Regions from separate parts of the Ochrobactrum sp. Marseille-Q0166 genome, predicted to be linked through region 1. Evidence: riboswitches for the same ligand, from Rfam matches in the RefSeq annotation. Region 1 holds a riboswitch; the other holds the start of a gene.
The links. Region 1 has a riboswitch for cobalamin ahead of H5024_RS18095 (ABC transporter substrate-binding protein). Riboswitches for the same ligand answer to the same signal wherever they lie in the genome.
Positions count from the first base shown of each region.

Region 1 (4,383 bases):
TCAGCTGATCGATGCCGATAAGACCAAGCGTCAACCCGATGAAAAGCGAAGTGAGACCGCGCAGCGTTGAATCGCCAAAAGCCGCCGAGACGGTCATGAAAGCGAGCAGCATCAGCGCGAAATATTCCGAAGGACCGAAGGAGAGAGCGAATTTCACCACCCAAGGAGCGACGAATGCGAGAGCAAGCGTGGCAATCAGACCAGCGATAAACGAGCCGATTGCGGCCGTTGCTAGGGCTGGTCCGCCGCGTCCCGCTCGGGCCATTTTATTGCCCTCCAATGCCGTGACGATGGAAGCGCTTTCTCCGGGCGTATTTAAGAGGATCGAGGTTGTCGATCCACCATACATGCCGCCATAATAAATACCGGCAAACATGATCAGAGATCCGGCAGGGTCGAGTTTATAGGTGACGGGCAGGAGCAACGCCACTGTAAGTGCTGGGCCGATGCCCGGTAGCACGCCAACAGCCGTACCAAGTGTTACGCCAATTAGCGCATAAATGAGGTTCGCCGGTTCAAGTGCTACCAGAAGACCACTCGCGAGGAGATTGACTGTATCCATGATCTTTCGCCTTAAACGAATTGTTCAAGCCAGCCCGAAGGCAGCGAAAGCTGCAGGCCGCGCGCAAAAATGAACCAGATGATGAATGCAAAGACGATACCGACAGGCACGCTTATCCAGAATTTGCGATAGCCGAATCCGCGCGCCGTTGCTGCAAAAAGCAAGCCCGTTGCGATTGAAAATCCCATGGTTTTCATGGTCAGCATCTGAACGACCAGACCACCGACAATCCACGCCATGGGCGCAATTTCCTGATGCTCGCGTTCGGGAAACTCGCCCTTCAAAGCGCTGACGACTGTCCAAATTGACAACATGAACAGCCCGGCCGCAATAATATAAGGCACGGTTTTAGGCCCTACGGGTGAGTAGGACAGCACATTGTTGCCATAGGCGGTGGACCATGCAATTGCAATGGCAACGGCAGCAAGGATAAAGGCTATGACAAGAGCGGCGTAGTCAGGCGCCGTTCCAGCGGAACGGCGCTCTCCATGCTGTTCAGATCCTGTCATTTGACGAGACCGATTTCCTTGAGGATCGTTTCAGTGGAAGCAACATCTTTCTTGAGCTGCTCTTTGAAAGCATCGCCCGCAAGATAGGTGTCGGCCCAGCCCTTATCCTTGAGAGCCTTCTGCCAGGATTCCGATTTCACCATCTTTTCGATGTCTGCGTTGATTGCAGCTTCCTGTTCAGCAGTGATTGCCGGTGCAGCACCAACCATGCGCCAGTTCTGGATTGAAACGTCGACGCCCCCTTCCTTGAAGGTTGGAGCATCAATGCCCTCCACGCGTTCATCACTGGAAATTCCGATCACGCGGAGCGTACCAGCCTTGATTTGCGGGTCGAACTCGCCATAACCGGAAATGCCAACTGTCACCTGATTGCCGAGAATAGCAGCAAGTGCTTCGCCACCACCTGAAAAGGCGATATAATTGACTTTCGTTGGGTCAACACCTGCGGCCTTGGCAAAAAGGCCAGCAGTGATGTGATCCGTACCGCCTGCCGAGCCACCGCCCCAGGAAACGGAGCCTGGATCAGTCTTGAGCTTGGCGACAAGATCGCCGAGGTTCTGAATGTCGGACGATGCCGGTACAACGATGGCTTCATATTCACCGGTGAGACGGGCAATTGGCGTAATCGCGTCAAGATTGACCGGTGAATTGTTGGTCAAAATCGCGCCGACCATGACATAACCACCAACGATAAGCTGGCTTGGGTCGCCTTTGTTCTGGTTGACGAACTGTGCCAGACCGATTGTGCCGCCAGCGCCCGGAACGTTAATGACCTGAACACTGCCGGAAATCTTTTCGTCCTGGAGTACGTTCTGCATGGTGCGCGCTGTCTGATCCCAGCCGCCGCCCGGTGCCGCTGGAGCCAATACCTTATAGTCCGCCGCCCAGGTTGCACCCGTCATTGCAAGCGCTGCCACCGACGAAATGGCCAGAATCCATTTACGCATAAATCCTCCATTAATGCACTTAGCGTGCATTTTTCTGCTGTCTTTTGGACAGCTCTCCTCAAAAAAACTCTGCTTCCCAAGCAGAGCTTCCCGATTTGAAGACTACAGCAGGGATTTACAATATGCCAGCGCCGGACTGTTTAAGATCCGAAGTATTAGCTTAAAGTCTAACCAATTTTTTATAATGGATTTAGGTGTTCCTGTCGCTTGACCGCCTCAGGTTCAACACGTAATAGGGTTGCGACGGTTCCCCGACCGAGAGTGAAGGGGATTAATAGGGAACACGGTGAGGACGACCCAAAAGGGACCGAGACCGTGGCTGCCCCCGCAACTGTAAGCGGATTGCCGTTCATCCTCGTGACGCATCAAGCGTCATGCCACTGAGCCTATTCAAAAAGCTCGGGAAGGCAGGTGGACGGCGGATATTCGTGAGCCAGGAGACCTGCCGTCTAACGTTGTCCATTGTCACGGGCGGGGATGCCCGGAGCAGGAGTTGGTTATGACAGCTTTTAGCGTCGCAAGACGTCGCTTTTCCTCGTCATTCATATCCCCGGATATGTCCGTCTTCTTCACGCGCCGGATCGCTTCCGCTGTTTGATACGGCTTTCTCACATCATTTCGGGGATTAAAATGAAGTTTATCGGCAAGATGCCGTTTGGCGCACTCGTAGGCGCGGCCACCCTTATTGCAACCGGCTTTTCCGCTCAGGCAGCAGAAACGCAGTATCCGCTGACGCTCAAGAACTGTGCACGGGACGTGACTTTCAAGCATGCTCCAGAGCGCGCTGTGGCAGTTGGTCAGAGCAGTGCAGAGATTTTGTATCTTCTGGGACTTGGCGACAAGATGGTCGGCACTGCTTTGTGGGTCGGACCGGTTCTTAAAGGTTATGAAGAAGCCAATGCCAAGGTAAAGCGCCTTGCCGATAATGATCCGAGCTTCGAGAGCATTCTGGCCGAAAAACCGGACCTCGTTGCCAATCAGTTCCAATGGCAGATTGGACCGGAAGGTGTTGTAGCAAAAGCCGAACAGTTCGAAGAACTGGGCGTTCCCGTTTACACGTCACCAGCCGATTGCATTGGAAAAGACAATTCGGATGGGGGGGATGGCGTGCGTCATGACGCTTTCACGATGGATCAGGTCTATCAGGAAATTGAAGAACTGGCGCAGATTTTCAACGTACAAGACCGTGGTGCTCAGGTCGTGGCTGATCTGAAAGCGCGTGAAGAAGCAGCACGCAAGAAGATCGCATCGGGCGATGGCAAACTTTCTGCTGTTGTCTGGTTCTCCAGTGCAGAGCTTGACATTGATCCTTATGTTGCAGGCAAGAATGGTGCTCCGGCCTACATCCTGAAAACGCTTGGGATCAACAATATCATCGACAGTGAAGAAGAATGGCCGACCGTTGGCTGGGAAACCATCGCCAAGGCAAATCCGACAATGATCATTGCGGGTGCAATGGATCGTCGTCGTTTCCCTGCGGATGATGTGGCGGTGAAGCGTGAATTCCTGAAGACGGATCCGGTTGCAAGCTTGATGCCAGCCGTCAAGGAGGGCTACGTCTTCGATATGGATGCGCAGGCGATGAACCCGACCATCCGCACTATCGAAGGCATTGAAACGCTGGCGGACGCCATTGCAGCTTCGGGTCTCAACAAGTGACAATACGCACGGCCACAGCCGGGATTTTAGTATCAAGAGGCAGTCGTTCCAGAACATTTTTTGCTGTTCTGGCGCTTATCCTGCTACTTGGAGCGCTGTGGCTGGGCGCTGCCATTGGCGAGACGTCCATTCCTCTCGATGTGGTGGCGAAAACAATCGCCAACCGCGTCTGGCATGCTGGCTACCCGATAGCTCCCATCGATGAAGGCATTGTATGGAGCTATCGTCTCAGCCGTGCCGTGGTCGCCGCTTGCTGCGGAGCCGCACTCGCTATTTCCGGGGTTGTTCTGCAGTCGCTGCTGCGCAACTCGCTGGCTGACCCCTACATTCTCGGCATTTCCGCTGGGGCCTCAACGGGGGCGGTCGGTGTTGCTATCCTTGGTGTTGGCGCTGGTATGCTTTCAATGTCAGTGGGTGCTTTCTTTGGCGCGATTATCGCTTTCTCGCTTATCGCTTTGCTCGCTGTAAGGGCGGGTAGGGGCAACAGTTCGATAATTCTTGCTGGTATTGCGGGCTCCCAACTATTCAATGCGATGACCTCCTTCATCGTAACGAAATCGGCGAATGCGGAACAGGCGCGCGGTATAATGTTCTGGCTTTTGGGCAATCTTTCTGGTGTCCGATGGAGCGATGTAACCTTGGCCTTACCTGCCTGCCTCATCGGGCTTGCGATTTGCTTGTGGCACGCGCGTGCACTTGATGCTTT
Region 1 covers NZ_JACJUO010000002.1:1,465,732-1,470,114, reverse strand. The annotation lists gene H5024_RS18110 (tripartite tricarboxylate transporter permease) at 1-562, opposite strand, end outside; gene H5024_RS18105 (tripartite tricarboxylate transporter TctB family protein) at 574-1,071, opposite strand; gene H5024_RS18100 (tripartite tricarboxylate transporter substrate binding protein) at 1,068-2,018, opposite strand; cobalamin riboswitch at 2,246-2,483, shown strand; gene H5024_RS18095 (ABC transporter substrate-binding protein) at 2,667-3,677, shown strand; gene H5024_RS18090 (iron ABC transporter permease) at 3,701-4,383, shown strand, end outside.

Region 2 (4,383 bases), 1.1 Mb from region 1:
AATTCACTGCACTCAAAGAGAACGATACAAGCAGGATTCCATTGCGCAATCGTTTGGCACAAATGACTTCCGATAGAGCCTCCTGCACCAGTAATCATGATACTTCGGCCTTCTACCACTTCACGCAGCAGATCGACGTCAGGTGGAACCGGAGAGCGCCCAAGAAGGTCATCGATCTCTATATTGCGAAGCGCACTGACGAGATATTTTCCTGCCGTTAAATCGGCAATAGGCGGAAGAATACGTGTACTGACCGGAAGTCGCCCAAGAAGACGAGCCAAGGTTTGCCGTTGTTTCTGATCAAGGCCCGGTTCGGATATAACGACTTGCTTAACCCCAAAATTTTCAATCAGCGCCGGAATATTGTCAATGCCATACACCCGTAAACCAACGATATCCATTCCGTTGAGTTCGCCCGCGGGATCGATAAAGCCTATGACCTGCGTATCGCTGTGGCTTCTCAAAGCGGCCGCAAGTTGTCTCCCAGGTTCACCAACTCCGATAATCAGTGCGGTACTGGAATATGCTTTCGCCATCTCGGCGCTGCGCAAAAGCCATTTCGCGCCAAACCTGCTTGCAGAAATAAGGACGGTACTCAACAACCAATATAAAAGCGGAACCGAACGAGGCAAACCAGCTCCGCCATAAGATTCCATAAGAAAAACCAGCGCCACCCAGAAAAGTGCTGCAATTGCCGTGGCCTGAAAGATTGGCCAGATCGCACGTTCAGCCAAATAACGAATGATCGCACGATAGAGACCAAATCGAATAAAAACAGGAACAGCCAATACCGGCGCTATGGCGATCAGAAAAATTTGGGTTGGCGTTGGTATAAACACAAAACCCAAGCGCATAACAAAGGCCAGATAAGCGCTGAGTAATAGCAACAAACAATCGCTCACGAGCAAGATTATCTGCTTACCAAAGCGCGGCAATAATGCCAGTTTTTGCCAAGGCGACCTAAAACTCATACGAATATACCTAGCCCTCTCAAGGCGCATATCCCAAAAATCAGTTATGAAAATTGGGCTGCATTAAACTTTTTTATCGCGATATCAAACGGCTAATAACAACACCCAAACATAAAACGCTTTCAATAGCTGCACCGATATCATGAGTCTTTGAGCGGGACTACATCAATTGAAATTTCAGGCACTTACAAACATTATGTCGCACCTCTTTATTGTAATATTTAATTAAATTGATCTTTTATCAATTGCTATTGCGCTTTTCTTCGAGCTTATCATTTTCAAAGGATGGAACTAGCCATCTCCAGCTATTATAAAGATATAAACATTTCTTTATGCCACATTGACAATTGATGATGCTTCATTCAGACTGAATTGCGTTATGGTTCTTTCGTCAGACTCTCGACGGAAGCTAAGAGGGAAACCGGTGCGCTAAAAACAATACCGGTGCTGCCCCCGCAACTGTAAGCGGCGAGCCCTGATCCATCATGCCACTGGAATGAAAGTTCCGGGAAGGCGGATCAGAGCGCATCCCGAAAACTGTAAAAGGTCTTCGGATAAAGATGCGCTCCAAGGCGCTGACCCGCGAGCCAGGAGACCTGCCATGACAGATAACGTCAACGGGCGGGGTGTCCCGGAATGTCGCAAAGCGGGCGTTCAGCCTATGCTCTTTTGCGTCTCCAACCCCGCCGCCTATATCGGGGTCTATAGATATGTCACGAACAACACTTTCCACCGCCACATTGGGCGTGCCGCGCATTGGGCGTCATCGCGAACTGAAATTCGCTCTTGAAGCCTTCTGGTCCGGGAAATCTTCCGAAGCGGAACTTCTCGCAAATGCAAGGGCCCTACGCGCCGCCAACTGGACCGAACAGCGCGACCGCGGTATTACAAAAATTCCGTCCAACGATTTCTCGCTTTACGACCATGTGCTCGATACTGCCGTGATGGTGGGGGCGATCCCTGCGCGCTATGGCTGGTCAGGCGGCGATGTAACGCTTCAAACCTATTTCGCCATGGCGCGCGGTCGTGAAGGCCAAGCACATGGTGATTGCGGCTGCACCCATCCGCAAGAAGGCGTGACCGCGCTGGAAATGACCAAATGGTTTGATACCAACTATCATTACATGGTGCCAGAACTGACCGATGATCAGAGCTTCGCACTTTCGTCACGGAAGCCGGTGGAGCATTTTCTTGAGGCAAAAGCGCTGGGTATCCACACGCGTCCGGTCATTCTCGGGCCGGTGACCTTTCTTAAGCTGGCAAAATCGACCGCAGCGGGTTTCAATCCGATAGCGCTGCTGCCGAAACTGCTGCCTGTTTACGAAACACTGCTGGAGGAACTGGCGGCAGCCGGAGCAGACTGGGTGCAAATTGACGAGCCATCGCTGGTTCTGGATCTCATTCCCAATGAACGTGCTGCGTTTGAACTCGCCTATCAGCGTTTGAGCGCCGCAAGCCCGGTCAAAATCCTGATTGCCAGTTATTTTGGAGAACTCGGCAACAATCTTGAGACCGCACTTGCGCTACCGGTGGCGGGCTTGCATGTCGATCTTGTGCGCGGGGCAGAACAGCTTGCGGAAGTTGAAAACAAAGCACGCAAAGATCAGGTGCTTTCGCTCGGCGTCATCGACGGTCGCAATATCTGGCGTGCCGATCTCAGCACGATCACCGATCGTATTCAGCCTGTCATCGACAAGCGCGGGTTGGAGAAAATCGAAATCGCACCGTCCTGTTCGCTCCTGCATGTGCCGATTGATCTGGAGCTTGAAACAACCCTTGATGAAGAGCTGAAAAGCTGGCTCGCATTCGCAGCGCAGAAGATCGACGAGCTTTCCATCGTCGGACGCGCACTGGCATCCGGCAAAAGCACTGTTCTTTCTGAACTCAAAGCAGCCAGCGACGCGCTCGGCAGCAGAGCCCGATCACCCCGCGTGCATAATGCAGCCGTTAAACAGCGGATTGCGAATATCACCGAGGCGCAGAAAAGCCGCCAGAGTGCTTTTGCAAAACGTCAGAAATTGCAAAATGCAAAGCTTGACCTTCCCGCCTTCCCAACCACCACAATCGGCTCTTTTCCGCAGACGCCGGAAGTGCGCAAAGCCCGCGCGGCACACATCAAGGGCGAGATCAGCAACGCGCAATATGAAGGTTTTATTCAGCGGGAGACCGAAGTCGCTATCCGCTGGCAGGAAGAAATTGGTCTCGATGTGCTCGTTCATGGCGAGTTTGAACGCAACGACATGGTGCAATATTTCGGCGAGCAGCTTGCGGGCTTTGCTTTCACCAAGCACGCATGGGTGCAAAGCTATGGCTCACGCTATGTCCGTCCGCCCATCATTTTCGGCGATGTTTCGCGTCCGGAACCGATGACGGTGGCATGGTGGAAATATGCACAATCGCTGACCGACAAGCCGGTCAAGGGCATGTTGACGGGGCCGGTCACGATCCTCAACTGGTCATTCGTCCGCGACGACATCCCGCGCTCGGCAAGCTGCCGTCAGATTGCGCTCGCCATTCGTGACGAGGTACACGATCTTGAAGTTGCAGGCGCCGCCATGATCCAGATTGATGAGGCGGCACTGCGAGAAGGTCTGCCGCTGCGCCGTTCCGACTGGGCGCATTATCTTGACTGGGCCGTCGAATGTTTTCGCCTCTGCTCCACCGGCGTTGCCGATCAAACGCAGATCCACACCCACATGTGTTATTCGGAATTCAACGACATCATCGCGGCAATTGCCAATATGGATGCCGATGTGATTTCGATTGAAACCTCGCGCTCACGCATGGAACTGCTCGAGGCCTTCAAGACCTTCAAATATCCCAACGAAATCGGGCCAGGCGTTTACGACATCCATTCGCCGCGCGTTCCGAATGTCGATGAGATGGCCGATCTCCTGCAGCTTGCCCGCAGGCAGCTTTCTGATGCGCAACTATGGGTCAATCCCGATTGCGGCCTCAAAACCCGCAAATGGGATGAGGTTCGCCCTGCCCTCATCAACATGGTGACAGCAGCGAAAGCGCTTCGCGCTGAACGAGCTTAGTAATGCAAGCCTGCGCCGGAAGTCCGGCGTAGGCTACCCTCCGTTCACAAGCGCCAGAATAAGCTGTTCAACATTGCCGCCCGACCCCATTTCAACACGGTCGAAGTCACGGCCCTGCTGACGCTGAACGGCGACCAGCGCATTGATACGGTTAATCAGTTCGCGGCGCATTTTCTGGCATTTCGGATCGTTGGGGATGGAAAGCCCAACCGTTGTGCGGACAATCTCGCGCGTCATGTCCTTGGCTGTTTCACCGTGCACAAGTTCATGCTTATAGATGCCATCATAAAAGCGTTCCCAGTTTTCTTTTACTGGGGAGGAAAGCTTCTGTGAGGGCTTCGGCAGCGTATAGGTGATCTTCAGTTTTGGCT
Region 2 covers NZ_JACJUO010000002.1:378,224-382,606, forward strand. The annotation lists gene H5024_RS12895 (nucleoside-diphosphate sugar epimerase/dehydratase) at 1-971, opposite strand, end outside; cobalamin riboswitch at 1,335-1,590, shown strand; gene metE (5-methyltetrahydropteroyltriglutamate--homocysteine S-methyltransferase) at 1,682-4,012, shown strand; gene H5024_RS12905 (DUF922 domain-containing Zn-dependent protease) at 4,046-4,383, opposite strand, start outside.
Region 2: linked by a shared signal. The riboswitch ahead of metE (5-methyltetrahydropteroyltriglutamate--homocysteine S-methyltransferase) and the one ahead of H5024_RS18095 (ABC transporter substrate-binding protein) in region 1 are both predicted to bind cobalamin.